Regions from separate parts of the Streptosporangium lutulentum genome, predicted to be linked through region 3. Evidence: riboswitches for the same ligand, from Rfam matches in the RefSeq annotation. Region 3 holds a riboswitch; each other region holds the start of a gene.
What was found. A riboswitch is a leader RNA that binds a small molecule or an ion and turns the genes downstream of it on or off. The one in region 3 is predicted to bind cyclic di-AMP.

Region 1: it holds a riboswitch for cyclic di-AMP, as region 3 does, so the genes downstream of both, J2853_RS36440 (C40 family peptidase) here and J2853_RS46095 (coiled-coil domain-containing protein) in region 3, are expected to answer to the same signal.
Region 2: it holds a riboswitch for cyclic di-AMP, as region 3 does, so the genes downstream of both, J2853_RS42525 (C40 family peptidase) here and J2853_RS46095 (coiled-coil domain-containing protein) in region 3, are expected to answer to the same signal.
Region 4: it holds a riboswitch for cyclic di-AMP, as region 3 does, so the genes downstream of both, J2853_RS09095 (glycoside hydrolase family 25 protein) here and J2853_RS46095 (coiled-coil domain-containing protein) in region 3, are expected to answer to the same signal.

Annotation. Positions count from the first base shown of each region.
Region 1 is NZ_JAUSQU010000001.1:8,083,771-8,091,285, reverse strand. It holds gene J2853_RS36450 (RDD family protein) at 6-1,268, opposite strand; gene J2853_RS36445 (amino-acid N-acetyltransferase) at 1,477-2,019, opposite strand; cyclic di-AMP (ydaO/yuaA leader) riboswitch at 2,505-2,662, shown strand; gene J2853_RS36440 (C40 family peptidase) at 2,668-3,717, shown strand; gene J2853_RS36435 (helix-turn-helix domain-containing protein) at 3,865-4,113, opposite strand; gene J2853_RS36430 (hypothetical protein) at 4,294-4,662, opposite strand; gene J2853_RS36425 (cytochrome P450) at 4,806-5,972, shown strand; gene lysX (bifunctional lysylphosphatidylglycerol synthetase/lysine--tRNA ligase LysX) at 5,956-7,413, opposite strand.
Region 2 is NZ_JAUSQU010000001.1:9,445,128-9,452,642, forward strand. It holds gene J2853_RS42510 (hypothetical protein) at 1-200, shown strand, start outside; gene J2853_RS42515 (hypothetical protein) at 422-1,282, opposite strand; gene serA (phosphoglycerate dehydrogenase) at 1,488-3,077, shown strand; gene J2853_RS42525 (C40 family peptidase) at 3,734-4,465, opposite strand; cyclic di-AMP (ydaO/yuaA leader) riboswitch at 4,468-4,699, opposite strand; gene J2853_RS42530 (3-isopropylmalate dehydrogenase) at 4,843-5,892, shown strand; gene J2853_RS42535 (branched-chain amino acid aminotransferase) at 6,063-7,157, shown strand; gene J2853_RS42540 (O-methyltransferase) at 7,308-7,515, opposite strand, start outside.
Region 3 is NZ_JAUSQU010000001.1:10,245,467-10,252,981, reverse strand. It holds gene J2853_RS46110 (HD domain-containing protein) at 1-9, shown strand, start outside; gene J2853_RS46105 (DeoR/GlpR family DNA-binding transcription regulator) at 92-892, shown strand; gene galT (galactose-1-phosphate uridylyltransferase) at 889-1,968, shown strand; cyclic di-AMP (ydaO/yuaA leader) riboswitch at 2,041-2,177, shown strand; gene J2853_RS46095 (coiled-coil domain-containing protein) at 2,184-3,158, shown strand; gene J2853_RS46090 (M14 family metallopeptidase) at 3,379-5,229, opposite strand; gene J2853_RS46085 (hypothetical protein) at 6,177-6,410, opposite strand; gene J2853_RS46080 (RNA polymerase sigma factor) at 6,620-7,183, shown strand; gene J2853_RS46075 (CU044_5270 family protein) at 7,176-7,515, shown strand, end outside.
Region 4 is NZ_JAUSQU010000001.1:2,142,201-2,149,715, forward strand. It holds gene J2853_RS09070 (VOC family protein) at 1-137, opposite strand, end outside; gene J2853_RS09075 (zinc-binding alcohol dehydrogenase family protein) at 401-1,375, shown strand; gene J2853_RS09080 (histidine kinase) at 1,561-2,760, shown strand; gene J2853_RS09085 (response regulator) at 2,757-3,455, shown strand; gene J2853_RS09090 (LLM class F420-dependent oxidoreductase) at 3,494-4,363, opposite strand; gene J2853_RS09095 (glycoside hydrolase family 25 protein) at 4,509-5,276, opposite strand; cyclic di-AMP (ydaO/yuaA leader) riboswitch at 5,290-5,435, opposite strand; gene J2853_RS09100 (hypothetical protein) at 5,774-6,037, opposite strand; gene J2853_RS09105 (hypothetical protein) at 6,711-7,034, opposite strand; gene J2853_RS09110 (AfsR/SARP family transcriptional regulator) at 7,456-7,515, shown strand, end outside.

The sequences.
Region 1 (7,515 bases), 2.2 Mb from region 3:
CAGAACTACTTGGCCTTGACGACCACCGTCGCGGCGACCTTGTCCGGCAGGGACTGCTGGTAGGGCTTGTCCACGAACTGCCAGACGAAGGCCAGGATCCAGTACACGTATACGGCGGCGGTGATGATCCACCCGAGGGGGATCCAGGTCAGCAGCAGCGGGCCGAATATGGCCGCGGCCCGCTTGGCGGCCACGCCGGTGGTGAGCCCACCGGGCCCCAGGGTGCCGCCCGACAGGGGAACGACCTTGATGCCCATGGCCAGCTTGCCCAGAGACTGGCCGCCCCTGCGAAGCATGAGGAACTCGTAGCCGATGAACAGCGCACTCATGATCAACGACGTCAGCAGGGCCGCCAGGAAGAAGCCGCTCGCATCCGTCTCGATGCCGGTCCGGAGGTTGAAGTCCGGCCGCGTCACGACGATCGCGGTGATGAGGGCGCCGACCGCGAAGCTGCTCGCGAAGTAGATCAGCCCGTCGATGATGCGGGCCACCAGGCGCTCCCACCACTCCGCGAGCGGAGCGGGGACACCGGGGGGCATCGCGCCCTGGGGCCCGTAACCCGGCTGGCCGTAGGCGGGGGGCTGCTGCCCGTAACCCTGCGGCTGCTGATAACCGGGCTGCTGACCGTAGGCGGGCTGACCGTAGCCGGGAGGCTGGCCGTACCCGGGCTGTCCCTGAGGGGGCTGACCGTAGGCGGGCTGACCGTAAGCAGGCGGCTGACCGTATCCGGGCTGAGGCTGCTGCCCGTAGCCGGGTTGCTCCTGGGAGGGCTGGCCGTAGCCGGGCTGGCCGTAGGCGGGGGGCTGCTGCCCGTAACCCTGCGGCTGCTGATAACCGGGCTGCTGGCCGTAGGCGGGCTGACCGTAGCCGGGAGGCTGGCCGTACCCGGGCTGTCCCTGAGGGGGCTGACCGTAGGCGGGCTGACCGTATCCGGGCTGTCCCTGGGGCGGCTGGCCGTAGGCGGGCGGCTGGCCGTAGGCACCGGTTCCGGGTTGCTGACCGTATCCGGGCTGGGGAGGCTGCTGCCCGTATCCGGGTTGCTCCTGGGAGGGCTGGCCGTAGGCGCCGGTCACGGGCGGCCGGCCGTAGCCGGGCTGGCCGTAGGCGGGAGACTGCTGCCCATAGGGCGACTGCTCCTGGGAGGACTGCTGGTTGTAGGCGGGCTGGCCGTAGTCGGGCTGGGAAGGCTGCTGACCGTGGCCCTGCGGGGTCTGCCCCGGGCCGGTGTCGGGCTGCGCGGTCTCCAATCGGTATCCCACGATCGTCATGTCGGGATCGAATTCGCCAGGGGCTCGATCCGCATCGTGACGTCCATATTCCGGCTGCCCCGAAGGTGTGCGGTCGCGCTCGGGATCATCCTGCGGATATGGCGGCTGTCCGGTGCTCACCGCGTCACCTCACTTAAAACTGCCCATGTGGCATGTGTCAGACTCACACGCTTGATGGTGCACAAGGTATCGATACAGATATCAACAGTCATCTCTCCGCTTCGTCAGCATCGGGGGCGCGGAAGCCGGGCTCCCGTGTCAGATGCAGCAGCATTCGGGTGTTTCCCAAGGTGTTCGGCTTGACGTGCTCCAAATCGAGGAACTCGGCGACACCTTCGTCGTAGGAGGCGAGGAGCTCCGCGTAGACCTCCGGCGCGACGGGCGTGCCCTGGATCTCCCGGAATCCGTGGCGGCCGAAGAAGTCGACCTCGAAGGTGAGGCAGAAGACCCGGCGCAGGCCGAGCTCGCCCGCCGTGCGTATGAGCGCGGAGACGATCCTGTGGCCGATGCCCAGCCCTCGGCAGCCGGGATCGACGGCGACGGTGCGGATCTCGGCGAGATCCTCCCAGAGCACGTGAAGCGCCCCGCAGCCGACGACCGCGCCCGTCCCGTCGGCGGCGACCCAGAACTCCTGGACGTCCTCGTAGAGGGTGACCGTGGCCTTCCTCAGAAGGCGCGGGCCGTCTCCCCCGTAGGTGTCGACGAGCCGCCGGATGGCGCGCACGTCCTGGGTGCGGGCGCGCCGCACCACGATCCCGGCCGTGCCGGCCTCTGACCCCGGACGACTCCGCGCCCCGCGCTCCGCGGCCACGCCTCCGTTCTCGGATTCGGCTCGCCGCTTCCCGGTTTCGACGCCTCGTACGGTCGCCACGGGGGAATGCTCCGTAACCTGCTCCATGACCGATCAGCGTACGTCCTCGGCGTTCTCCAATTACGGCCCACCCTTAACTCGCACCCCACGACCATCACGTGACTCCAGGTAGCGCGCCCATCACGCTGAGCATGGATTGGCGATGATACGTCGGACCTTGTCTTTTTTGCGGTACCGGACCTGCGAAAACCCGCACCAAGGAAGTCCCAAGGGGACATCAAGGCAGCGTAACGCCCATGTTGATCATTATGATATGTGATCTTTCCGTGACATTTCAGTTGTGAAACCTCTACCGAGTTTGCAGTTCTGGTTGAGCAGGAACCTCCAAGTGCACTAATGTCCGTCCTCGTTGTCAGTGATGTAAAAAGCCTGACCCGCCGAATCCCCGAAACGCGGGGAACCGGGGACCCACCCTCGACCACGTCCCCCCGGGGTGAATCCGACGTGCCCCCCACGCACCCGGTAGGGCTGTCTCCGGCCCGAACCCGTCAGCTAACCCGGTAGGCGACCGAGGAGAGGAGCCTGTTGGTGAAGCGCACGCGCGAGCGTGGAGGAAAGCACACGGGCGGCGACGTCCGCCGCCGGGGAAACGTCCCCCGCGGACTCACCCGCCGTATGACGATCACCGGGCTGGCGTTCGCCTGCCTGACCCTCGGCACTCCTCTGCTCGCGGCCACCGCCGATCCGAAACCCAGCCTCCAGGAGCAGGCCAAACAGGTCGAGAAGCTGCACAACGAGATCGGCACGCTCAGCGAGCAGTACAACGGCGAGCGGGTCAAGCTCAAGCAGGCGGAGCGCGCCGCCGAGAGCGCGAAGAAGACCCTCGCCGTCAGCGAGTCAGAGCTGGAGGCCAGGCGGAGCAAGGCCAGCCTCCTCGCGCAGAGCGACTACATGACGGGCGGGATGGGGTCCGCGCTCGCCTTCACCCAGTCGACCGACCCCGACACCTTCCTCGACCAGGCCACCACCAACTACGCCCTCCAGCAGCAGCAGAGCGAGGAGGTCGCCCAGGTCGGCCGGGCGATCGAGGCCGCCGAGCGGGCGCAGGCCGGCGCCAAGGCCAGAACCGCCGAGGTCAAGGACCTGCTCGCTGACATCACCGGCAAGCGGACCAAGATCGAGCGCCTGGTCAAGCGGGTCGAGAGCGACCTGTTCAGCGAGGTGCGCGAGCGGGCCGCCACCACCCGGGGCAACCGGGTGAAGATCAGCGTGCCGATCGTGGGCAGCGGCAAGGCCGCCGAGGCCGCCCGCTGGGCGCTCAGCCAGCAGCTCAAGCCCTACGTGTGGGGAGCCGAGGGCCCCAACTCCTTCGACTGCTCCGGGCTGGTCATGTGGGCCTACCAGAAGGTCGGCATCAGCCTGCCCCACTACACCGGCAACCAGTGGACCGCGGGCACCCACATCTCCAAAGACGAGCTGCGACCGGGCGACCTGGTCTTCTTCTACAACGACCTGCACCACGTCGGGATCTACATCGGCGCGGGCATGATGGTCCACGCGCCCCAGACCGGTGACGTCATCCACGTCTCCACGATCGAGAACCGGCCCTTCGCGGGCGGCGTACGGATCGCCGACTGAAGCGGACCGGGCCACGGGCGGATCGACGCCCCAAGGGCCCGGGACGGGGCTGAGCGGACCCGGAGAGGCTTGAGGCCGCCGGGACGGTCAAGAAGCGTCAGCCCCGGTCGGAGCGGGATACGGCCACGCTGAGGCGATCGGAACGGTCTAGATCAACTGGCGGCGGGCGGCCCAGGCCACCGCTTCGATCGCCGTGGCCACGCCGATGCGGTCGCAGATCCCGCGGAGCCTGCGCCGGACCGTCCGGCCGCTGATGTCGAGGCGGCGTCCCACCCTGTCGACGGTGACACCTTTGGCGAGCTCCGCCAACAGCACGAGATCCTCGTCGCTGAGACCGATATCGCCCATGCCCAGGGGGCTGTCGCCATGGCGTGAGTCCACTTCCGGATAAGCCATCTAGAATCACTCCCCCCTCATAGGTAACCAGGCGTGGACACGCCAGAAATCAATACCGCCCGCCAGGAACGGTAAACGCCTTGTTCAAAGGTCGTCAAGTTCCGCTCTCTATAGAGCTTGACCGCTATTGACATAGTACTCGTTACGTGAAGTACTCATGATATGTCGGCGCCTTTGTGGTTAAGTCACAGCCAAGTCAAGGCAGGCCCCCACAAGCAGCGGCTGACTGCGGTAATCGAAGTCCTTGCAGAACAAGGTTTCGCTGGGGTTGGGATCGACGGGATCGCCTCCGGAGTCGGCCATCCGGCCGGCGCCGTCCCCCCGCTTTTCCTCGGAAAAAACGATCATTTTCTGACGCTCTTCGCCCTGACACGCTTCGGCGAGGATGCGGCCCAGCGCCTTGACAACGCCAAGAGAATCACCCTGCGATGGGAAAATGGGAGAGGCTCTCCCCGGGAAAGAAGAGGCCTCCCCCGCGGAATTCGGCACGTGGCCGATCGGCGCGCCCGTCCCACATACCGAGCGTCGTCCCATATAGAGCATGTCCAAAATAGAGTTTCTGAACTATGCACTAACTCGGCCGAAATTGTTCGGCCGACCGGCCGCCCGCCGATGGACCCCCCGTCCGGCTGTCGCCCGCCCGGCCACCGCGCGTCGCACGCCATACGATCCGGAGACAGTTCTTGAGCACGGTGACCACCCTTGACCTGCTGGGGTTCGACCCCTTCGCGCCTGATTTCCTCCGCGCGCCGTACCGGCGCTACCGCGAGCTACGAGAGCAGGGCCCGCTGTTCCGGACCCCGGCCGGGATGTGGCTGGCCACGGGATACGCGCCGTGTGCCGCGTTGCTGCGCGACCCGCGTTTCGGCCATGGAGAGGGGCCCCCGGGACGCGTCCGGGGCACACGGTCCTTCCTCGTCATGGACCCTCCCGACCACACCCGCCTGCGCGCCCTGGTGAGCAGGGCCTTCACCGCGCGGATGATCGAACGACTCCGGCCGAGGGTCTCGGCGATCGCCGAGGAGCTGGTCGGGAAGATGTCCGGCGAGGTCGATGTGATCTCCGCGCTGGCCTATCCGCTGCCGGTCCGGGTGATCAGCGAGATGCTGGGGGTGCCGGCGGAGGATCAGGCGCGTTTCCAGGGCTGGAGCGAGTCACTGGCACGCGGGCTCGACCCGGACTTCCTGCTGCCCGAGAAGATGCTCGCGGAGCGTGACGCGGCCCGCGCCGAGTTTCACGCCTATTTCGCGGAGTTGCTGGTCAGACGGCGGGCCGAGCCCGGTCAGGATCTGCTGAGCGCCCTCGTCACGGCGGACGAGCTGACCACCGAGGAGTTGCTGAGCACGTGCGTGCTCCTGCTGGTGGCCGGGCACGAGACCACGGTCAACCTGATCGGCAACGGCACCTTGGCGCTGCTCCGCCACGGCGCCCTGCGCCGATTCCGCGGGGGAGACGAAAGGGACACGGCGAAGGCGGTGGAGGAACTCCTCCGCTACGACCCGCCCGTGCAGCTCACGCTCAGGTTCGCGCTGGAGGACGTGGAGCTGTGCGGGACGCCGATCCGCCGGGGAGAGGCGGTGATGGCGCTGCTCGGCGCGGCCAACCGGGACCCCGAGGTGTTCGCCGATCCCGAACGGCTCGACCTGGACCGCGGGCCCGCCCGTCACCTGGCCTTCGGCCTGGGGGTCCACTTCTGCCTGGGGGCGCCGCTGGCCCGGATGGAGGGGGCCGTCGCGCTGTCCGCCCTGGCGACGGCGGCGCCGGATCTGACCTTGGCCGATCCGGCGCCGCCGTACAAGGAGAACCTCACGCTGCGTGGTCTGGCAGCGCTGCCCGTCAGGTTCAGCCCGTCGGCTTGACCAGCGGGAACAGGATGGTCTCCCGGATGTTCTTGCCGGTGAAGGCCATGACGAGGCGGTCCACGCCGAGCCCCATGCCGCCGGTGGGCGGCATCGCATATTCCAGGGCGGTGAGGAAGTCCTCGTCAAGCTGCATGGCCTCGGGGTCGCCGCCCGCGGCGAGCATGGACTGCTCGGTGAGGCGGCGGCGCTGCTCGACCGGGTCGACCAGCTCGGAGAAAGCGGTGCCGAGCTCGGTGCCGAACCCGATCAGGTCCCACTTCTCGGTGAGGAGCGGGTTGTCACGGTGCTGGCGGGCCAGCGGAGAGGTCTCCAGCGGGTAGTCCATGACGAACGTGGGCTGGACGAGCGTGTGCTCGACGAGCGCCTCGAAGATCTCCTGGACGAGCTTGCCCTGCCCCCACTTGGCGTCCCAGTGGATCTCGTGCTTGTCCGCGTACTGCCGGACCCGCTCCAGTGGCGTCTCGGTCGTGACCTCTTCGCCCAGCGCGTCCGAGACCGCCCCGTAGAGGGTGATCCTCGGCCACTCCGCCAGGCCCAGGTCGACCTCCTGACCCTCGTAGGTCACCACGGAGTGGCCGAGCGCGGCCACGACCGCGCTCTGGATCATCCGCTGGGTCAGGTCCGCCATGTCGTTGTAGTCGAGGTACGTCCCGTAGGCCTCGATCATCGTGAACTCGGGGTTGTGGGTGGAGTCCGCGCCCTCGTTGCGGAAGTTGCGGTTGATCTCGAAGACCTTCTCGATGCCGCCCACCACGAGCCGCTTGAGGTAGAGCTCGATCGCGATGCGAAGGTAGAGCTCCATGTCGTAGGCGTTGATGTGGGTCTTGAACGGCCGGGCGGCGGCACCGCCGTGGATCGGCTGGAGCATCGGCGTCTCGACCTCGAGGTAGCCCTCGCCGTGCCAGAAGTCGCGCATCGCCCGCACGACGGCGCTACGGGTGTAGGCCATCTTCCGGGCCTCGTCGTTGACGATGAGGTCGACGTAGCGCTGGCGGACCCGCGCCTCGGGGTCGGTGAGCCCGGCGTGCTTCTCCGGCAGGGGCCGCAGGCACTTGGAGGTGATCATCCAACGGTCGGCGAGGATGGACAGCTCGCCTCGGCGGGAGGTGATGACCTCGCCCTCGATGCCCACGTGGTCGCCGAGGTCGACGTCGCGCTTCCAGGCGGCCAGGGACTCCTCGCCCACCTTGTCCAGGGAGATCATGACCTGGAGGTCGCCTGAGCCGTCGCGGATCGTGGCGAAGCAGAGCTTGCCCCCGGTCCTGGACAGCATTACGCGCCCGGTAACGCCCACTTTGTCGCCGGTCGCGGTGTCAGCGGCGAGATCGGCATATTTCTCGCGGATCTCGGCGTTGGTCGCGGTGCGCGGGAAATTCACCGGGTAGGGGTCGACACCTTCTGAGCGGAGGCGGTCGAGCTTCTCCCGGCGCACGCGCATCTGCTCGGGCAGATCCTCGGCGGGGTTCGTCACTTCATCGGTCACAGTTCCAAAGGGTACCGATGCGGCGAACCTCAGGAGGCCACCACTCCGTGGGAAACC
Region 2 (7,515 bases), 800 kb from region 3:
TCCTCGTGGCCCACCTGGGGTGGTGGAACCAGTCCACCGCCGTCAGGGTCGTCCTGGTGTTCAACACGGTCACGCTGTTCGGCTGGGGGATGTGGGCCACCAGGACCTCCGGCGGCTCCTGGCCGGCCGCCTGGAAGGTGGGGTGCGTCGACATGCTGCTGGGCCTGGCCATCGTCATCGCGAACACCTTGATCAAATAAAACCGGGGCCGCGATTCGCGGGGCGGCCGGGGCCGGGAGCCGCGGGACGGCCGGGGTCGTGGTCCGCCGATTGGGAGCATGGGAAGGACGGCACACGCCCCGATGACCCGTGAAGGCGCCCCGGGAGTCGAGGCGCTCCCCGGTACGGACCCGGTCGGGGCCGCAGAGGCGGGCTTGAGCACCTCTTCTCCGTCCGACGGGATCTCCCGCCGGTGATGTCCTCAGTCGGTGACGTCGGCGCAGACCACGTGGGCGCCCAGTTCGACCATCCGCTGCTCGCTGCGCGCGTCGGCGACCCTCGCCATGAGGATCGGCGCCTCGCTCGCCGCGAGTTGCGGCAGCCGGGCGCGCACCCCTCGGTGGATGTCCCTGACCACGTCCTCGGCCGCCGACATGTGCACCTTGACGTGCAGCATGATCCCCGGGGCGCCGGAGGAGGTCCGGGCCTCGGAGATCCACACGTGGTGGACGAGCGGGTAGCCGGAGAGCAGGTGCGAGATCGCGGCGCGCAGGGCGGGCAGGATCGGGTGGTCACACCGCCGGTAGCCGGGGTCCACCATCTGCATCGGCCCGGACAGATGGGGCCGGGGCGCGGGGATCCACGGTTGCGAGGGCGCGGCGGGCACCGGGATCTTCGGGCGTGCCGTCGAGGGACGCGAGACGGTGGCCATCGCCCCGGTCGCGTACGCCGTCGGGGTCGTCGGGGTCGCGCTCGACAGCACGGGTGCGGGGCCGCCGCGTGTCGAGAGCAGATACCGCTGGAGATCCTCGATGGGCACGGCCGCCGCCGCAGGTCCAGCCGCGTCGATCACGATTTCCCGCACACCGGTGACGCGCTGGATGTCGAGGATGGTGTCGGCGTCGCAGGCCGACAACGAGTGGCTGCCACGGTGCCGTGCGTAGGTGCTCTCCGAGGTGTACCCGAGCAGCACACGATCACCGGCCTGGGTCGTGCCCAGCACGACGGAGCGGTCCGGTCGCACGGCAACCAGGAGTCCCCATTCGGCAAGCGCCGCCAGCAGCCGGTGCGGGCCGCCATGCTGCGCGAGCACTTCGCCGAGAGCGGGGTTCCCGATGCTCATATGAGGAACGATAGGTAGTGAACCACGGCTTATCAGGGTAATAGCGAAGTTTTGTGGTGAGCAATACCAAGTTGAATTTTGTACGCATGGGATCCGTAGGGATTGGGTAGCGTCTCGGATCCCGGGACACTCGTGAAGCCGTTCACAAGCGCAGATAGACTAGGTGAGGTCCGTGCAGCCTCCCCGTCTCAGAAGGATCCAGACTGTGAACAAGCCCGTCGTATTGGTCGCAGAAGAACTCTCCGAGGCCGGTCTGGCGGTTCTGGGCGCGGACTTCGAAGTCCGTCACACCGACGGTGCCGACCGAGCCCAGTTCCTGCCCGCACTCGCCGGAGTCGACGCGCTCATCGTGCGCAGCGCCACGCAGGTGGACGCCGAAGCCATCGCTCACGCTCCCAAGCTCCGTGTCGTCGCCCGCGCCGGCGTCGGACTGGACAACGTCGACGTGGAGGCCGCGACCAAGGCCGGCGTCATGGTCGTCAACGCGCCGACCTCCAACATCACCAGCGCCGCCGAGCACACCGTGGCCCTGATCCTCGCCTCCGCGCGCAACGTCGCCCAGGCGCACTCCGCGCTCAAGGCCGGCGAGTGGAAGCGCTCGAAGTACACCGGTGTGGAGCTCGACGAGAAGGTCATCGGCATCCTCGGCCTCGGCAAGATCGGCCAGCTGGTCGCGCAGCGCCTGCAGCCGTTCGGCGTCGAGCTGATCGCCTACGACCCCTACCTGCAGCCGGCCCGCGCCGCTCAGATGGGCGTCCGGCTGGCCTCGCTGGAGGAGGTCCTGCGCGAGTCCGACTTCATCACCGTGCACCTGCCCAAGTCCAAGGAGACCATCGGGCTCATCGGGGACAGGGAACTCCACACGGTCAAGCCGTCGGTCCGTCTGATCAACGTCGCCCGCGGCGGCATCATCGACGAGAACGCCCTCTACTCCGCCATCAAGGAGGGCCGCGTCGCCGGCGCCGGCATCGACGTGTTCCCCAAGGAGCCCGTCACCGACAGCCCGCTGTTCGAGCTGGACCAGGTCGTCGTCACCCCGCACCTGGGCGCCTCCACCCACGAGGCCCAGGAGAAGGCCGGCACCCAGGTCGCGCGCAGCGTGAAGCTCGCCCTCGCCGGCGAGTTCGTGCCTGACGCGGTCAACGTCCAGGGCGGTGTCGTCGCCGAGGACGTCAAGCCGGGTCTGCCGCTGGCCGAGAAGCTCGGCCGGGTGTTCACCGCCCTCGCGGGCGAGGTCGCCACCAAGCTCGACGTCGACGTCCGCGGCGAGATCGCCGCCCACGACGTGCGGGTGCTGGAGCTGGCCGCCCTCAAGGGCGTCTTCACCGACGTGGTCGAAGACTCGGTCACCTACGTCAACGCCCCGCTCCTGGCCAAGGACCGCGGCGTGACGGTCGAGCTGATCACCAGCTCGGAGAGCCCCGACTGGCGCAACGTCGTGACCGTTCGCGGTGTCCTCGCCGACGGCCGTACGGTCTCGGTCTCGGGCACCCTGTCGGGGCCGCGCCAGATCACGAAGATCGTCGAGGTCAACGGCTACCAGATGGAGATCGAGCCGACCGACCACCTGTCGTTCTTCACCTACACCGACCGCCCCGGAATCGTCGGCGTCGTCGGCCGGATCCTCGGAGATCACAGCATCAACATCGCCTCGATGCAGGTGGCCCGTGACGTGAAGGGCGGAAAGGCCCTCATCGCGCTCACCGTCGACACGGCCATCCCGCAGAACGTCGTCGACCAGATCGGTGCCGAGATCGGCGCCGACAGCGGCCGCTCGGTCGATCTGGCCGAATAAGCGGACAGATGATTTCTCCGGCTGCGGCCGCCGCCCCGACGACCCGGGTGGCGGCCGCAGCCGCGTCTCAGCATCTGAGAAGTGTGTACGGCGGGCGAGACGGCGGTTCGACGGCCAGGTAACCTTGACATCAAATGCGTCAGGTTCTTGTACTCCTTACCTGCCGCGGCGGGGCCTGACAGGGGCAGGCCGGCAGCTCGCCGCGGTGTGATGGCGCTCGCCGGCCCCAGCCTCCCGCCGCCGATCCGTGACCCGGATCTGCGGCATCAGGCTCGATTCGGATTCGTGACCGGAGTCCCGATCACCTCTCCTGCTCGCATGCGACCGAGACGAGAATCGCCATGTATGAGATGTATTCCTGGGACCGTCCCGACGAGACCGAGGACGAGGCCGCCCAGGCTCTCCAGACCGCTCTGGACCGCCGCGACAACGGCGGGGCTCCCACCGACCGTTAGCCACCCGTCGCTCCGTTCCGGAGAGGCGGAGTGGGCGAGGGCGCCCGGCGAGGGCGCGTCGTCCACGAACCGGGCGGCCCTGAGCTGCCGGCCGGGCATCGACCGTGAGTGTGAGCGGCGGGCCCCGCACCCTGGACGGTGAGGGTGGGTGCGGGGCCCGCCGGCCGCCGGCCCCAGGGGCAGGGCCGGTGAGGGGATGGCTCAGGAGGCGGTCAGGAGTCCGGCCGCGATCGCGGCCTTGACGCCCTTGGGGTCGGGGCGGACGGCGCCGGCGAAGGAGGCGCGGCGGCCGGAGTCGAGTTTCTCCACCTTGACCACGTCACCGGTGTGCGGGGCGTTGACCATGTAGCCCGGCTTGCTGACCATGCCGACGTGGCCGAGGCCGTCGAAGAAGACCAGGTCTCCCGGCTGGAGGTCCTTCCAGGCGATCTTCCTGGAGAACGCGTTGTACTGGTCGGCGGCGACGCGGGGCAGCTTGATCCCGGCGGCGCCGTAGGCGCGGAGCATCAGGCCCGAGCAGTCGAAGCCGCCGTGGCCGGTGCCGCCCCAGACATAGGGAGTGCCGCGCTTGGCCATGGCCCACTGCAGGGCCTTCTTCCAGGCGGGCTTCGGGGGCTTCGGGGGCTTGGGAGGCGTGACCGGCGCGGCGGGCGCGGCCGTGGGCGCTTGCGAGGGCTCGACGGCGCCGGGCACGAAGGGCGTGGCCGGGGCGCCGGGGGTGCCGGGTATGCGGAGTGTGCCGGGCGTCGTGGATTCGGGGGCGGGTGTGACGGGCGTCGCGGGCACGGGAGCGGGGGCTTCCCCTCGGGCGACGGAGACGGAGACGTCGGCGGGGGAGAGGCGGGAGTCGGCCAGAGCGACGGCCTGAGTCCCGAGCACGGCGGCGCCGGCCACGAACAAGGACAGGACGCGGGGGTAAGTCTTGCCGGACAAAATGGTTCCTTCCATAAGGCCGGCCGGGTGAGCTGTCGGACTCGGACGTGGAGGTCGCCCTACGGCGCGATGGATGCGCCGATTCGCCCCTAGGGATCGCATGAGGACAGCGAGGAACGGCTCCGGGGGTGGAGCGAGGTTCCAGTCGTCCGGCGGATCCCGAAAAAAGTGGTTCCCCGGCCCCGCGCAGGCCGATGTAGGGGATGACCTGTGCGGATTAGGCGTCAGTACGAATGCTGAGGACCATAACGAAAGTCAACGAAACGGTCAATACCTCGCAAAAATGGACAAAACGATCAGGCGTGCCGTACGCTCAGATTTGTCCGAAGAGTGAGATCGTTGTTCGATCACCGAGACGGGACCGGTAAGGTGCGTTCATGGATTCGCGCAACATTCGCCTGGCTGTCATTCCCGGAGACGGGATCGGTGCCGAAGTCGTCACCGAGGGCCTGAAGGTTCTGGAAGCGGTCGTCGGCACGAAGGTGGAGACCACCACCTACGATCTCGGAGCCAAGCGGTACCACGAGACCGGTGAGACCCTGCCCGACCCTGTCCTGGACGAGCTGCGCGGATACGACGCGATCCTGCTCGGCGCGGTCGGCGACCCCAGCGTGCCCCCGGGCGTCCTGGAGCGCGACCTGCTGCTCAAACTCCGTTTCCAGTTCGACCACTACGTGAACCTCCGCCCGGTCAAGCTCTTCCCCGGCGTGGAGACCCCGCTGGGCGGCGCCCGCCCCGAGGACATCGACATGATCGTGGTCCGCGAGGGCACCGAGGGGCTGTACGCCGGGACCGGTGGCGTGATGAGGCGTGGCACATCCCACGAGATCGCCACCCAGGAGTCGCTGAACACCGCCCACGGCGTCGAGCGGGTCGTCCGCTACGCCTTCGAAAAAGCGCTCGGCCGTCCCCGCAGGAAGCTGACACTGGTCCACAAGACCAATGTGCTCACCTACGCCGGTGACCTCTGGGCCCGCGTCTTCGACCGGGTCGGCCTGGAGTACCCCGACGTCGAGACCGACTACTGCCACGTGGACGCGGCCTCGATGTTCTTCGTCAGCCAGCCCGAACGGTTCGATGTGATCGTCACCGACAACCTCTTCGGCGACATCATCACCGACATCGGCGCGGCCATCGCCGGCGGCATCGGCCTGGCGGCCAGCGGAAACATCAACCCCGACCGCACCGCGCCGAGCATGTTCGAGCCGGTCCACGGAAGTGCCCCCGACATCGCGGGCCAGGGCAAGGCCGACCCGACCGCGACGATCCTGTCGGTCGCCATGCTTCTGGACCACCTCGGCCTGGCCCAGGAGGCCGCACGGGTCGAGCAGGCCGTGGCCGACGATCTGGTCGAACGGCTGACCGGCTGGGCCGGCCGGACCACTCACGAGATCGGTGACGACATCACCGCCCGAGTAACCGGCTGAGGAAGCCGCCCCCTCACTTCAGACGCGCCTGGCGGCTCCTACGAGCCGCCAGGCGCGTCTTCGTTGTACCGGCACTGCCGGGTTTCGGTGTCGATGCAGTAGTTTTCCCGTTACCTGTTCCGTCGCAAAATGGATTCAGGGTCGCCCTACGCCAAGAGAAGGATCTCGCCATGACCACCGCTCAGAAGCTCAGCTTCGACGTGCAGCTCTCCGACCACGCGCGCACCGCGGCCGAGCGCGAGCAGGTACTGGCGAGCCCCGGATTCGGGCAGGTCTTCACCGATCACATGATCTCGATCGACTACACCGAGGGCGAGGGCTGGCACGACGCGCGGCTCATGCCGTACGGCCCGCTGAGCCTGGACCCCGCGACCGCGGTCTTCCACTACGCCCAGGAGTTCTTCGAGGGCATGAAGGCCTACCGCCAGGAGGGCGGGACGATCGCGACCTTCCGCCCGTACGCCAACGCCGCCCGCTTCAACAACTCGGCGCTGCGGATGGCCATGCCGGAACTGCCGGAGGAGACCTTCGTCGAGTCGCTGGAGCTTCTCGTCCAGACCGACAGGGAATGGGTCCCCACGACGCCGGGTCACAGCCTCTACCTGCGCCCCTTCATGATCGCCACTCAGGCCGCGCTCGGGGTGAACTACCCGTCCAGGACCTACAAGTACATGGTGATCGCCTCTCCGGCGGCGGCCTACTTCGGCGCCGGAAAGCCCGTCTCGGTCTGGCTCTCCACGGAGTACACCCGCGCGGCCCCCGGCGGAACCGGCGCCGTCAAGTGCGGCGGCAACTACGCGGCGGCCTTCGTGGCCCAGCGCCAGGCCGTCGAGCAGGGCTGCGACCAGGTGGTCTGGCTCGACGCGGGTGAGCACCGCTACGTCGAGGAGATGGGCGGGATGAACCTGTTCTTCGTCTACGGCGACCGCCTGATGACGCCGGCGCTCACCGGCACGCTCCTGCCCGGCATCACCCGCGACTCGATCCTCGCCCTCGCCGCAGACCTCGGTCTGACCCCCGAGGAGGGCCGTCTGTCGATCGAGGAGTGGCAGGCGGGCTGCGAGTCGGGCGAGCTCACCGAGGTCTTCGCCTGCGGTACCGCGGCGGTCGTCACCCCGGTCGGCTCGGTCAAGGGCGCCGACCGCGCCTGGACGGTCGGCGACGGCGACCAGGGCCCGGTCACGTCCAGGATCCGCGAGGAACTCGTGGGAATCCAGTACGGTTCCCGCCCCGACCCGCGCAGCTGGGTGCACAAGATCTGCTGATCCCTCACTCGGGGAAGCCCGGCCTCCTGGGGCAGGGTTTCCCCGAGAACGGAACCGTCCCTTCCGTACGGAAGGGACGTGACTCTCTCGACGCTTTACTTAAAGTGATGGCAAAATTTTGTGGCCGTCCGGGGCTCGGGAGAGCTCTCGTCAGTGCTTTCGAATCATGGTGAGGCCGTCGGCGATGGGCAGCATGACCGAGTCGACCCGGTCGTCGTTCATCACCATGTCGTTGAAGTCGCGGATGAACCGGGTGGTCTCGTCGTCGTTGGTGGGATCGGCGACGTGCCCGCCCCACAGGGTGTTGTCGACGAGGATCAGGCCGCCGGGCGCCAGGCGGGGCATGAGGATCTCGTAG
Region 3 (7,515 bases):
CAACTGTGAGTGGGTATTCACCAGGATCAAACATCGAGACCTTATTTGCCTGTGATAATTTGGTGGAATCTGGTGAATTAAGGAGTGGTTCATGCTTGCCCAGCAGCGGCAGCAGGCGATCCTGGAGCGAGTGCGCAGCAGCGGTGGGGTGAGGGTCGCCGACCTGGTGCGAGAGCTCGGCGTCTCAGATATGACGATCCGGCGGGACCTGGAGGTGCTCGCCGAGCGCGGGCTGGTGGAGAAGGTCCACGGCGGCGCCACCGCGGCCGGGCCCGGTTCGACCGAGGAGCCCGGATTCGCCGCCAAGTCGGTACGCCAGCAGCTGGAGAAGGAGTCGATCGCCCAGCAGGCCGCGCAGCTCGTCCGGCCCGGCACGGCCATCGCGCTCTCCGCCGGGACCACGACCTGGACACTGGCCCACTTCGTGGTCGACGTGCCCGAACTGACCGTGATCACCAACTCGATCAGGATCGCCGACGTCTTCCACCGTTCTTCCCGGGCGGACCGCACGGTCGTGCTGACCGGCGGGGTGCGCACTCCCTCCGACGCGCTGGTCGGCCCGGTCGCCGTGTCGGCGGTCCGCAGGCTCCACGTCGACACCCTGTTCCTCGGCGTGCACGGGATGAGCGTCCGCGCCGGTTTCACCACGCCCAACCTGCTGGAGGCGGAGACGAACCGCGAGCTGGTCGCCGCCGCGCACCGCCTGGTGGTTCTCGCCGACCACACCAAGTGGGGCACGGTCGGGATCAGCACGATCGCCGAGCTGACCGAGGCCCATGTGGTGATCTCCGACTCCGGCCTGTCCGGCGAGGCCCACGAGGAGCTCACCTCAAGGGTGGGCGAGCTGATCATCACCAACCCACAGCCGGAGAGCGAGACCCTGAGCAGATGAAGCGCACGATCACCCACCTGGCCGACGGGCGGGAGCTGTTCTACTTCGACCTGCGGGACGACGAGGACCGCAGTGCGGCCGACGAGCGCGACCTGCCGCCGCGCCCGCCGGCCTCCGAACTGCGCTACGACCCGCTCACCGAGGAGTGGATCGCGGTGGCCGGCCACCGCCAGAGCCGCACCTTCCTGCCCCCGGCCAGCGAGTGCCCGCTCTGCCCGTCCACCCCCGGCCACCCCACCGAGATCCCCGCGTCCTCCTACGACGTCGCCGTCTTCGAGAACCGGTTCCCCTCCTTCTCCGCCCAGCCGGGCGAATACGAGCAGGTCGGCGGGTTGAGCGAGGTCCGCCCGGGGGTCGGCCGCTGCGAGGTGGTCTGCTTCACCTCCGACCACGACTCCTCCTTCTCCGCGCTCTCCCCCGAGCAGGTCGAGCTGGTCATGGAGGCCTGGATCGACCGTACGGCGGAGCTGTCGGCGATGCCGGGCGTGGAGCAGGTGTTCTGCTTCGAGAACCGGGGACCGGAGATCGGCATCACCCTGGCCCACCCCCACGGCCAGATCTACGCCTACCCCTACGTGACCCCGCGCACCAAGCTGACCCTCGGCGCGGCCGAGCGCCACCGGGAGCGGACCGGCGGCAACCTGTTCGCCGACGTGCTCGCCGCGGAGCGGGAGGCCAAGATCCGGGTGGTCGCGTCGAACGAGCACTGGACGGCCTTCGTCCCGGCCGCGGCGCGCTGGCCCGTGGAGGTCCACCTCTACCCGCACCGCCGGGTCCCCGACCTGCTCGCGCTGGAGCCCTCCGAACGCGCGGCCTTCGGCCCGCTCTACACGGAGGTGCTCCGCCGGCTGGACGGGCTGTTCGGCGTGCCCATGCCGTACATCGCCGCCTGGCACCAGGCGCCGGTCAACGTCGGCCGGGATCTGTCGTACGCGCACCTGGAGCTGTTCAGCATCCGCAGGGCACCGGACAAGCTGAAATATCTCGCCGGGTCGGAATCCGCCATGGGCGCCTTCGTGAACGACGTCCTGCCCGAGCACACGGCGCATCTCCTGCGCTCCGTTATCACGGACTGATCACCGCTTGGTATCGGGATGGAGTCGCATGACCACTCCTTTACTACTACTATCCTTCCAACATCAGCTGTAGCAGTTGATATGCCCAATCCCGGGCGCCTTGCCCGGGAGCCGGGGAACCACCGCACCTGGGGTGAATCCACTTCGGTGGAAGGGCTTCCTCCAGCCCGAACCCGTCAGCTAACCCGGTCGGCGTAAGGAGAAGAAGGAGGGTCGTGGCGGCTCTTTCCCCCACGTTCCGTCGTCATGCGGCTTTGACCCTGTGCCTGACCTCGGCCACCACGTTCACCCTCGGCGCCTCGACCGCGGGAAACGCGGCCCCCAAGCCGACCGAGGCCGAACTGCGGGCCGATCTGGCCAAGCTGGGCAAGAAGGTCGACAAGCTCATCGAGACCTACGCGGCCAAGCGGGAGTCTCTCGAGAAGGCGCAGAAGGCCGAGGCCGTCGCCAAGACGAATCTGCGCAAGGCGGAGGAGACCTACGCCGAAGCCGAGAAGGAAGTCGACTCGATAGCCCAGATCCGCTATCAGAGCAACGCCGGAAGCCTGCCCGCGATGCTGTTCTCCCCCGACATGAGCGGCGCGGCGATGCTGGAGCAGCTCACCGCCCAGCAGAGCGCCCACCTGCAGGATTTCGCGGGCAGCCTGACCCGCAGGAAGCAGGCGGCCCAGAAGGCGGCCCAGCTCACCGACGACATCGGCGAGGAGGCCAAGGAGGTGGAGGCGCAGCGCAAGGACGCCGAGGACCTGATCGACGACATCAAGGACAAGCTCGACCAGCTCGTCCCCCTCGGCTCCGGCCGCCTCGCCAACGGAAGCTGGGCCCCCCAGCTCCCCACCGGCGGCGACAACATCACCGACCGCACCAGGATCATGCGCGAGGCCGTCCAGAAGCGGTTCAACCTTCCCTACGCGGTCGGCTGCTACCGGGCCGCGAACGACGGCGGCGAACATCCGCTCGGCCGTGCCTGCGACTTCATGATGAGCACCGGCGGTTCCATGCCCTCGGCGGCCCATGTCAGGCTCGGCGACGAGATCGCCGCCTGGGCCATCAAGAACAAGGCCAAGCTCGGCGTCAAATACGTGATCTGGCGACAGCGCATCAACCACGGCTCCGGCTGGACCACCATGTCCAACCGCGGCGGAGTGACCGCCAACCACTTCGACCACCCGCACATCTCGATGTACTAGCACTCCGGCTTGAGGCGGTTCCGTCCCCACTGGCATGACGATGCTGCCCCGTCGCTCGACCAGGTTCCATCGCCGATCACCGCCAGGCCTCGCCGAAGGTACGTCAGGTGACGAAACCCCGGGCCGGCTGATCGCGGCGACGGACGGAACGCGCGTATGCACGGTGACACGACATCGTCCCCGCCCCACGCGAACGTGAGACGGGGACGATGTCAGAAGGTCACCTCAGACGTGCCGTCGCGGAGGACAGGCCGCCGCGAACGCTGACGGCGTTCACCTTCACCGTGTCGGTGTCGCCCTTGGTCACCCGGAGCGTCACCTTCCGTGCCTTCCCGCCGTCCAGGTAGAACTCGGGAGCCTCACCGACGACCCTCGCACCGTCGACCTCGACGGTGTCAGGGGCGACGATCTTGATCTCCTTCGCCTGCTCCAGCGCGGTGGGGATGCGGCCCGTGTTCGTGACGGTGGCCGCGATCTCGTGGGTCGCACCGTCACTCTGGCCGCGCCTGAGCGGCTTCACCTCCACCTGCGAGAGCTTCACCTGCGGAAGCGACTCGGACAGGTAGAGGTTGAAGCGCGCCTGGTTCATGGCCCACTGACCGATCAGATCCGCGGACGGGTTCTGCGACCAGAACTTGGGGTTGATCCCGCCGACCTCGACCTTGCCCAGCGTGGGGTGCTGGATCGTGGTCCACGGCAGGAAGCAGTTGGTACGGCCGTTCTCGGCGCACCACCGTGAACGCTCCCAGTCGGCGAACCTGTCGTCGTTGTCGTAGTCCTTGAAGTCGCCGCCGTTCCACAGCTCGTCGCCGTACCAGATCGAGCCGTACTGGAAGTAGCCGAAGTCGGGCCCGTGACCGAACAGCGGCTCGGGTTCACCACCGTTGCGGGTGGCGTAGTCGATGTAGACGCTGCCGGTGTACCGGTAGCCGGTGAACCCGGCGCCCGCCTTGTCGAAGTGCTCGTACAGTTTGCGGTCGTTCGTGTACATGCACTCCTCCGGGTCACAGGTCGAGGGCCCCCGAAGGTGCATGGGCACCCGCGTGTCCATGCTGTTCACCACGCCGATGTTCGTGTGCGACATCAGCCAGGTGTACACATGGCGGGTCTCCGGCTCCGACAACGGGTACGCGCCGGCACCGCCCTGGGTCAGGTTCCGCCCCGTCGCGTCGTTCTCCGGCATCACGTGCCAGTTGTAGGGGTAGTTGCGGTGCAGGTCGAGACCGCCGATACCGTCCTCGTTGGAAGCACCGTCGCCGTCGCTGTCGACCCCCTCGGAGAACATGAGGTAGTCGCCCTTGCCGGCGCCGACGTTGAGCATGACGTTCTTGGCCGGGTCACGCTCGTCGATCACGTGCGTTCCCTTGCCCGCGCCGACGTACTGGCGCATCTGGCTCAGGTATCCGTCTTTGTTGAGGTCTTCGCCGGAGTCGTCGTCGAACTTGCCGTCGCCGTCGTTGTCCTGCGGCCGCACCGACGACCGGTTCGTCTGGGCGGTGTAGAGGTACAGGTTGTGCCCGTCCGGGTTGTTGACCGGCCGGATGTAGAAGGCCTTCTCGGCGAGCAGTTTTTTGACCTTCTCGTCCTTGCCGGCCTGCGTGATCAGATGGTGCGCGAGCCACAGCGAGCTCTCGGCCGAGGACGTCTCGCCGGAGTGCCGGTTGCCTTCGAAGAAGGCGGCCGGCTTGTCGGTGTCGGCACCGGTGGACTTGTTCGTGATCGTCAGCTGGTAGATCGGCTGACCGCTGAAGCTCTCCCCGACGACGTACAGGTCGACCAGGTCAGGGTAATCGTGGGCCCACTTTTTCAGCCACCACTGGATCTCTATCCCGGTGTGGAAGTGGTCGAAGTCCATCTGCCCGGGCTTCTTCGGCTGCACCTGGGGGTACTTGACGACGTCGAAGGTGCTCTGCCCGTCACGCTCGCCGGCGATCGTGATGGTGGGAGTCGTCGGTGTGACGCTCCCCGGGAAGGGCCCCGGGTCCTCGACCGGCTGCAGGCCGATGGTGTACTTCGCGGCCGAAGACAGCACCGTGTCGTCGAGTGCGACGGCGCTGTCCGTTCCCCACATGGGCGCATTGGCAATGACGACGGCGGCACTCACAAACAGGGCCGCCAGCATCGAGAGCGGGCGCTTAATACGCCGCCGTGAGCGGCGCGCCACTCGCTGTGAATGTGGAATCGCCGGATAGTGAGAGGACGCTTCTTGTTCACCTGGTGATGGATAAGAGTTGTCGAAGGAGCCCACGGCAAATCTCCTGTCGTCACTTCGGGGAATGCCTCGCCGGCAGAGGCATAACAGTCACGCTTTATGTCGGGGGCGCCACCCGACGGGTAATTCCAGTGATCAACGTAACTCACCATTTTCCGCATGTAAAGATCACAATCAGGCCAACTGGTACATCGCTCCCCATTACGGGTGTTGCTGCTGGTTCGCGCCGTGTCGGCGGCCGGCGAACCGGCCGACGACATCCGGCAGGCCCCGCCGTCGGTCGGTGACGTCGGCGCGACCGAGGCGGACGGGCCGGGGGGGGGAGCAGACGGTCCGCGGCTGAGACGACCCGTCGCGAGAGGCCGGCGGAGCCTCCGAAGTCGCCGGCCTCTCACGACGGTGGATCGGGTCGCCGTCACACGGTTCGAACAGGGGGCCGCGTGAACGGTTTTTCTGTGCACGTGCGTGCAATGTCATTGGACGGTTGAATAGGCGCCGAGTTTCACCGGGAAACCGCTTCCGGTCGCGCCCGGCTTTACAGCGAACGAGACGTTTTTCCGACGATTTTAATCATGTTACGACTCGGTCGATCTTGGCCTATAATTCCCGGCGATGATTTTTTCCCATTCGACGTCGACTGTTTATCGAATGACCACAGGCGAGCGAGGAAGCGGGGAAAAGGAGACAGAAAGTGAAGCGCGAGAAAAACGCGACGATAAAGCATACTGATATCGCCGGTCTTGTCCGGCAGCGATATCGGAAAGAGCCAGGCCACGCTCGGGTCTTCCATCGCGTCGTTCGCTCCCTCAGGCGTCGCCGAAGCATGGGCACCCGGTTTCGTGCAGCCGGTGCGGCCGTCCCGGCGAGCCAGGGCTGAAGCGTTCCCACGTGGTGAGACCGGGTGGCCGAAGGCCGCGGGCCGGGTGGCTGCGATAGTGATCGACGGCGGCGGCGATGGCGATCCAGCCGATCAGGCGGGCCAGACCGACGGCCGGGTTGCGCAGGCCGGCCAGGATTCGGGGAGCGGTGCCGGTCCTCACCCCGCGGGCGTCCTCGCGATAGGTGACGTCGGGTCCTTCTGGAAAAAGGCGGCGATCACCCCGGTGGCGGGACGAGGTGGCACGAAAGACGTGCCCGGCTGCTGAACGGCCGCCCTTCGGAGGCGGGAAGAAAACGCGGGCGTGCGGCGAAGTGTGGATGAAAGCAATGATCACCATCCGGAAGGCACACTCATGACGGAGACGGGCACATGACCGCCGGAGTGGGCGAGCAGGTGACCGACGCCGACCTCGTCGCCGACTACCGGCGGAACCCCGAGCTGTTCACCGCCGTGTACGACCGGTATCTCCACGACATCCACCGGTACGTGGCGGGACGCCTGGATACCCAGATGGCTGAGGACATCGCGGCGGAGACGTTCCTGCTGGCGTTCGACCAGCGTGATCGGTTCGACCCGGGAAAAGGGGGGTTGCGGCCCTGGCTGTTCGGCTTCGCCACGAACCTGGTGGCCAGGCACCGCCGCAAGGAGGCCCGCCACTACAAGGCGCTGGCCCGACTGGACCCCGCGCCGGTCGTGGAAGGACACGAGAACCGGGTCGTCACCTCCGTGACCGCCCAGCCGTACCTGGCCATGGCGCTCGCCTCACTGAACGGCGGCGAGCGCGACGTGCTGCTGCTCCTGGCGCTGGGCCAGCTCAGTTACAACGAGATAGCCCAGGCGCTCGGCATTTCCCTCGGCACGGTGGGCTCGCGGCTCAACCGGGCCCGCGCCAAGATCCAGATTCTCAGAGACAAGGAGACGACCCATGAATGACCTGGAAGAGATCGCCGCTCTGCTGGCCAAGCCGGAACCGTCCGCCGGGGCGGTCGCGCACGGCAGAGACCGCCTCCGGCGAAGGACGCGGGCGGGCGGGGTGCGCCGGCGAGCCCGCTGGTTCGTGCCGGGAGTCGCCCTGGTCGCCGGGGCCGCCGCGGCCGCCACGGTCGTGTTCGCCACGGGGGCGCCCACGAACGACGGCGCATCGGTCACGGGCAAGGAGGTCCTGCTCATGGCCGCCGTCAGCGCGGAACGTACGCCCCAAGATTCCGGGACGTACTGGCACGTCACACGTCAGTGGTTCGAGTCGGACATCCCGCCGATGGAGA
Region 4 (7,515 bases), 8.1 Mb from region 3:
GGCAGCATCACCTGGGCCTCGGGGTCACCCGGCCTGTCCTCCGGATTCAGCGGGCAGCCGGTCACCCCGCTCCAGAACCTGGCCAGCTCATAGGCGTCCGCACAGTCGATCGCCACGTTCTGAAACACCGAGACCATACGTGAGATCCTGCCGAACGCCGGCCCCGCCCGCCACCGAATTACGACTTGAAGCGCGGGAACGCCTGGAATCCCCGCCCCACGCGCGAGGACCGGCCGGCGTCGTCTTGAGGGCGGCCCCGTCGCCTCGCCCAGACGGCGGGAGGGAACCGGCCTGCCCGCACCGCCACCCGTCTCACCGTCCCTTGATGCCGAGGGGCCGAGGGGCGGGCCGTCCCGCGAGGCGTAACGTGGAAGGCAGGGCATGTCGTTGGGGGATTGTGATGCGTGCCATCGTCATCGAGAGATTCGGCGGACCGGACGGCCTCGTCTACAAGGAACTGCCCGAGCCCGAGCCCATGGCGGGTCAGGTCGTCATCAAGGTCAAGGCGTTCGGGGTCAACCACGCCGAGATGCACATGCGCAGAGGGGAATGGGCCGAGGCCGCGGAGGTGAGCGGCATCGAATGCGTCGGGCTGGTGAAAGCATGCCCCGGCGGCGAGTTCCCCGTGGGCGCCAAGGTCGCGGCGCTGATGGGCGGCCTCGGGCGCACCGTCAACGGCAGCTACGCCGAATACACCCGGGCGCCGGCCTCGAACGTGGCCCTCATCGAGTCCGACCTGCCCTGGGAGGAGCTCGCCGCGATTCCGGAAACCTACGCCACCGCCTGGACCTGCCTGTTCCGCAATCTGGAGATCGTCCAGGGGCAGACACTGGTCGTCCGGGGCGCGACCTCCTCCTTCGGCCGGGCCGCGGTCGGCCTCGCGGTGAACGTCGGCGCGCGGGTCGTCGCCACCACGCGCGATCCCGAGCGCTTCGCGGCGCTGGAGAAACTCGGTGCGGATCGCGCAGAACTGGAGGGACCGGGACTTTCCCAGCGGATCGCCGAGGCCAAGCGGCTCGACGCGGTGCTCGACCTCGTGGGCAACAGCACCATTCTCGACTCCCTCGAAATGCTGCGCCGGGGCGGGCGGGCGTGCCTGGCCGGCTGGCTGGGCGGTCTCGACCCGATCCCCGACTTCAACCCGCTGCTGCAGATGGCGAGCGGCGTCTATCTGACCTTCTTCGGCAGCTTCGTGTTCGGGACTCCCGGGTTCCCGCTGTCCGACGTGCCGCTCCAGGAAATCGCGGAGCAGGTGGCGGCGGGCCGCCTCACGGCGAAGCCGTCGCGCGTGTTCCGTTTCGAGGAGATCCGCGAGGCGCATCGCGTGATGGAGGCCAACGAGGCCGGCGGCAAGATGGTGGTCGTCCTCGGCTGAGCCCGATGAGAGCCGCCCGGCCTGCCCGAGGCGGATGCGAACCCGGGGGAGCGCCCGCCGAACCCGAAGATCATCCGAGCCGACGGCGTAACCCCGGCCCGCGTGGACATCGCCACCGCGATCGAGGGCGAATGTCCGACCGTGGGCAGATGCCGGGTGATCCGGTGAGGCGGTACCTTCTCGTCATGAAGTGGGCTCGGCGGCTCGATGGAAGGGGCGTTGCCGACGCGGCGACGGCGGTCGTCCTGGCGCTGCTCGTCGGGTATGCCATCGTTGATCCGCCGGGTCGGTCGTCGTGGTGGCCCGCCTGGTCGGCGTGGCCGGTCGCGGTGGTCGTGAGCTTTCCGATCGTGCTCCGGCGGCGCCGGCCGCGGGCCATGCTCGGTCTCGCGTGCGCCGCGGGCGTGCTGGTGACCGTGACCGGTGCCGTCGCGGCGGGCGCGATCTGGGTGTCGTTCGTGCCGACCGTGCTCGTGCTGTACGCGGTGGCCTCCACCACCTCGGTCGTGTGGTCGCTGGCGGGCTTGTCGGCCTGCCTGTTCGCCGCGGTGACCGCGGTCCTGATCTTCTACGCGCGGGTGTTCCCCGGCCTCGCACCCGCGGGCCCGCCCAGTGAGCTGCCGCAGGCCTGGCCGATCGAGATCGGTGTGGCCGGTGTGCTGCTGGCCGCCGGCTGGGGCGTCGGAACGGCCGTCCGGTGGAAGCGTGACACGACCGCTCGCCTCGTCCGCCACCTCGCGGAGGCCGCGGTGGCCGACGAGCGCAGGCGCATCGCCCGGGAACTGCATGACGTCATCGGCCACAGCATGAGCCTGATCGCGGTCAAGGCCACCGTCGCCAACCACGTCGCCGACGCCCACCCGCAGGAGGCGCGCGCCGCGCTGGCCGTCATCGAGCAGACCAGCCGGAGCACGCTCACCGAGATCCACCGAGTGCTCGGCCTCCTGCGCTCCGACGGTGATCTGCAGCAGGCCCATCTGCCCGTTCCCGGTACGGCGGACCTGCCCGAACTGGCCGCCCACGCCCGCTCGGCCGGGGTCGAGGTGGACCTGACCGTCCGCGAGGAGGCCGAGATACCTCCCGCGGTCGCGTTGTCGGTGTATCGAATCGTGCAACAGGCCCTGACCAACGTCGTCACCCACGCGGCACCCACCCGCTGCTCGGTCACCGTGGACATCGACGATCGGGAAGCCGTGATCGAGGTCATCGACGACGGCCCCCGCCACGGCCGCCCGCCCCGGGCGGGCCACGGCGGACACGGCCTGATCGGCATGCGCGAACGAGTCAAGATGTACGGGGGCACGTTCAGCGCGGGGCACCGGCCCGAAGGGGGCTTTCGCGTGTCGGCTCACCTGCCCTACGACCCGAACGGCACCGTGACATGAGCGTCGACGCCGAACCGAACACCCCACCACCCGTCCGGGTCCTGCTCGCCGAGGACCAGGTGTTGATCCGCGACAGCCTCAAGGTACTGATCGACACCACACCGGGGCTGGTCACCGTGGGCGAGGCCGGCACCGGCGCCGAAGCGGTGCTCCTGGCCCGCCGGTGCCGGCCCGACGTCGTCCTCATGGACGTGCGCATGCCGGACATGGACGGCATCGAGGCGACCAGGCGTATCTGCGCCGATCCGGCCGGTGCGGGCATCCGCGTCCTGATCCTCACCACGTTCGATCAGGACGAATACGTGTACGCGTCGCTCAGGGCCGGCGCCAGCGGATTCCTCATCAAGAGCGCGACGGCGGCCGAGCTCCTGGCCGCCATCCGGGTCGTCGCCTCCGGCGAAGCGCTGCTCGCGCCCACCGTCACCCGCCGGCTCGTCGCCGAATTCCTGCGACGCCCCCACTCCTTCCCGGCCGCGCGAGACCTCGGCGACATCACCCGGCGTGAGCGCGACGTGCTCACCCTCGTCGGCAGGGGAATGTCCAACTCCGAGATCGCCGAGCACCTGCACCTCACCGTCGGCACGGTCAAGACCCACATCGGCCGCCTCCTGGCCAAACTGCACGCCCGCGACCGGGCCCAGCTCGTCATCGCCGCCTACGAAGGCGGGCTGGTCACCGGCCCGTCGTCACAGTGATCAGCGGGCTCGCCGGTTCCCGGTCGCTGCCGTACGGCTCAGCCCTTACGCAGTCCGAGCGTCTCGGACGCGATCTCCAGCGCGGCCAGGTGCTCGTCGACCGAGCCCAGCCCCGCTTTCATGGTGTTGATGGAAAGGTGGGTGGCGCCGGACTCCCGCCACCGGCGGGCCAGGTCACTCAGTTCCTCCGCACTGCCCGTCCAGCTGGCACGGCCCTCCATGCCGAGCGCTGAGGGGTCGCGTCCCGCCTGCACGGCGGCCTCCTCGATCACCGCCTTGGCCTCGTCCAGCTTCGGGCCCGGAGACATCTGCGGGAACCAGCCGTCGGCCAGCCGCCCGGTGCGGCGGTAGGCCGCGGGTGACTGCGCGCCGAACCAGACGGGGATCGGCCGCTGCACGGGCAGGGGCGCCAGCCCCGCTCCGGTCACCCGGTCGTAGACGCCGTCGAAGGTGACCGACGGCTCGGTCCACAGCCGGCGCATCAACTCGACCTGCTCCTCGATGCGCCTGCCCCGGGTGGTGAAGTCCTGGCCGAGGGCTTCGTACTCGACCTGGTTCCACCCCAGCCCCACGCCCAGCCGAAACCGGCCGTCACTGAGCAGGTCGATCTCCGCCGCCTGCTTGGCCACCAGCGCCGTCTGCCGCTGGGGCAGGATGATGATGGCGGTGACGAGTTCCAGCGAGGTCAGCGCGGCGAGATATCCGAAGAGGACCATCGGTTCGTGGAAGGTGCTCTCCACGTCGTACACCCCTTGCCAGCCCTGGTGCACCGCCGGGTCGGCGCCGACGACGTGGTCGTAGGCCATCAGGTGCCGGAAGCCGAGCTCCTCGACTCCTTGCGCGTAGGCGCGCACCGCACCCACGTCCGGGCCGATCTCGGTCTGGGGAAAGACAACACCGATCCGCATCATGGCTCCTGTCGATCGTCAGGTGAACTCGCGGATCATCATTCCGTGCGCAGCGCCTCTCAACCACATGCGACCCCCTGGCCACCGGTTCGAGCGGAAAGATCTACATCTGGGACGGCGGGGGGTGATGCTCGCTTTTGCCGGTTCAGGCGGTGGGGGGACGGCCGAGACTGCGCAGCTGATCGGGGGTCAACGAGGAGACATCCTGGTCGATGGGCGTTTCGGTGTACTGGTGGATGGTCCAGGTCTTCCAGTCGGCGGGCGGCGGGACGTCGCCCATGGGCACGCCGTAGTAGGCCACCCAGAGGGGGTACTGGGACAGGCCCGCGCCGTAGGTGTTGGCGAAGTTCCAGCTGCTGTAGACCATCGGCTTGACGCCGGTCTTGGCCTGGACCCGGGCAAGCCAGGCCTTGGCCCAGGCGTTGACCTCGCTGACGGACCTGCCGTCGGTGGTCTCCAGATCCAGCACCAGCAGGTCGCCCGGCTTGGCCGGCTGCGAGTTCACCACCGAGAGGAAGAAGTCGGCCTCGGTGATCGGATTGTCGGCGGGGTGACCGAAGTGGTAGGCGCCGCGCACGATGCCCTTCTTCGCCAGTTCCCTCCAGTGCCGGGTGAAGGCCTTGTCGCGGAAGTGCAGTCCCTCGGTGGCCTTGACGATGCCGAATTTGGCCGGACTGGCGTTCCAGTCGTGGTCGGGCTCGTAGTTGGAGACGTCCTGGCCGTAGGTGAGCGCGTCGGCCCGGCCCGGATTGATCGGCGCGGCGAGCGTTTTGGCCGGGGTTTGCACGACACCGCTCAGGGCCTTCACGGAAAGGTCGGAGGCCAGGGCCGGGTGACCGGCGAGAATCGCACCGGTGACAACGGTCGCACTCACCACGGCGGCGAGGGGGCGAGAGAAACGGTATTTCAACATAGGGGGGATCAACTCCTTGCTTCCATGCCGCCTACCGGGTTAGCTGACGGGTTCGGGCGTGGAAGTGCCCTACGCGGTGCCATGTGGAATGGGCCGCGATTCACCCCAGAAGATTGGGTCCCCGGCTCCGTGAATTCACGGACTCGGCGGCCGTGCTCGTTCCGCGTCGGAAACTCCCGCGGCACGAAACACGGTCTCGGTAATGATCAGGGCACCACCCGGCCACGACGTCGCCGAACGTGTATCCCCAAGGACCCGAAGGTAAGCGGTGAGGATCGAATGATGCAAGGCGTCGCCATATTGACCTAACGAAATCCCCTCGAACGCAGGACTTCGATGGTGAATTCTTTACCTCGGTCGAGCGGGTGAGAAGTCCTGCGGGATCCATGCGCAGGTCACGCGGCCAGGTAGATTCCTTATCATTCCGGCCTTGCGTGCCAAGGAGAGAGCCCGTTCAGTAAAGTCGCGATCGATTGAAGGTCGGTTGGGTTCCGTTTTCATACCATGCGTACTTTGCCATTCTCGTGCAAGAAAAGTAAAAAGTACGCAATGCCGTGGACGACGTGGGTGGCCGGCCGCCCGGAGACATCCCAGGGCCGGGCCGCGTCGGCCTCGTTGCGCGCCGCCTCGTGGACGGCCGGTTCGGCCGGGACGCCGGCGAACCGGCCGAGGCCGTCGGGGCCGTGGAAGCGGACGCCCTGCGCCTGCGGGCTGGTGGCGGCGTACCGGGCGGGGAGCGCGCCGCGGTCGACGGTCCGCATGGACAGACCCCGGCGGGAGAATCGATTCTTGGGGAGAGAGGCGCCTGCGGTCCATCGAGTGAACGCGGGTGACGACGGCACTCCCCTCGACGGGGTCGCGGACCGGCACCATGAGGCCGGCGCCCGCCTCGGCCGGGCGTACGGCCGGATCGAGTCCGATGCCGTCGCTCGCCCCGGTCACCACGGCGAGCCTTCCGGCCGGATCGGCTACGGATACGTTCTTGATGACGACCCCCTGGTCAGCGGATCTCCTCGGTCGGGCCGAGGGTCGCGGGCGCCCGCGAGGTGGATCCGTGTCGCGCTTGTCCACGGACTTTCGATCCGCGGACAAGCGCGGCCCACCGGGGGTGCTCCGCCGGTCGAGTACGGGATGCTCTCCCCGGACACCCACACGGGATGAACGTCGACCAGGCCGGCTCCACCGAACGCGGGCCCGTCAAGCTCTTCATGAATCCGGAATGATTTAGCCCGTGTTCGCTGTGATCGCAATTATTCCGGAAGGGTGCGATCTCAGTGAACACGGGCAACCTCTCTCCGCCGTGGGTCTGGATATTTTCCTGATTCCAGGTTCTGCCGCATGCGGTCGACGTGCTTTGACTACATGCCGCACCCAGGCTGGAGGCCAATCTTGATGGGGTGGCTAATCAGAGACCTTAGACGTTTCGCCGTTTTTTCAGTCGTCATCGAAATCGCGGTCACGGTCGCGGTCGCGATCGCGGCCACCGCCATTGACAGTGTTGTTGTTGATATTGACATTGACCCTGCGGACGCTGCGGTGGTGGGAGCGGTGGTGGCAACCGCAGCCGCGGCGCCAACCACAGCCGCCGCCGCATCCTCCGCCCCATCCTCCGACCCAGGTCGTGAAGCCTGCGCTCGTACCTGCGGTGGTGGTGGGAGCGGTGTTGGCGGCTGCGGTGGCCGCGCTCATGCCTATGCCTCCGCCGGCCAGTGCCGTGCTGATGGCGAGTCCCGCGACGATGCTTTTGACGTTGGGCATTTTGTTCCTCCTTGAAAGGATTTGTTGCCCTGTTTCGGCGCTTTCGCAGTGCTGTGAAAGGCGCCTGGGATGACCGCGGATAGGTCGTCCTGGTTGTCATGATTTCCAGGGATATCGTGCGAGAAACGGAGATTAACGGCTTTTGCCACCACCTCACCCTTTTATTGATAATGCTGGGATAATATCTATTATTTTGCTATGAAATGTCGCTAATGTCGCATTTGTCGTACGAGAGATGGAGGTGCCGGCGGGTCGGAAGGCGAGAAAAAGACAGGGAATGTGAGAGGCAGGCTCAACCCGTTTGGCCGCTTTCGCTGGATCGATCAATCCGTCGAGGGCGCCGGGGGTGGGCTTTCGCCGTACGCCCAGGCCGTGAGCCGGGCCCGCAGCCCAGGGCGCCGCCCCTGGCAGAATCGGTCGCGTGCGGGTTGAGATGCTGGGGCCGTTGGAGGTTCGCGCCCAGGGCGGTGCCGCGGTGGGG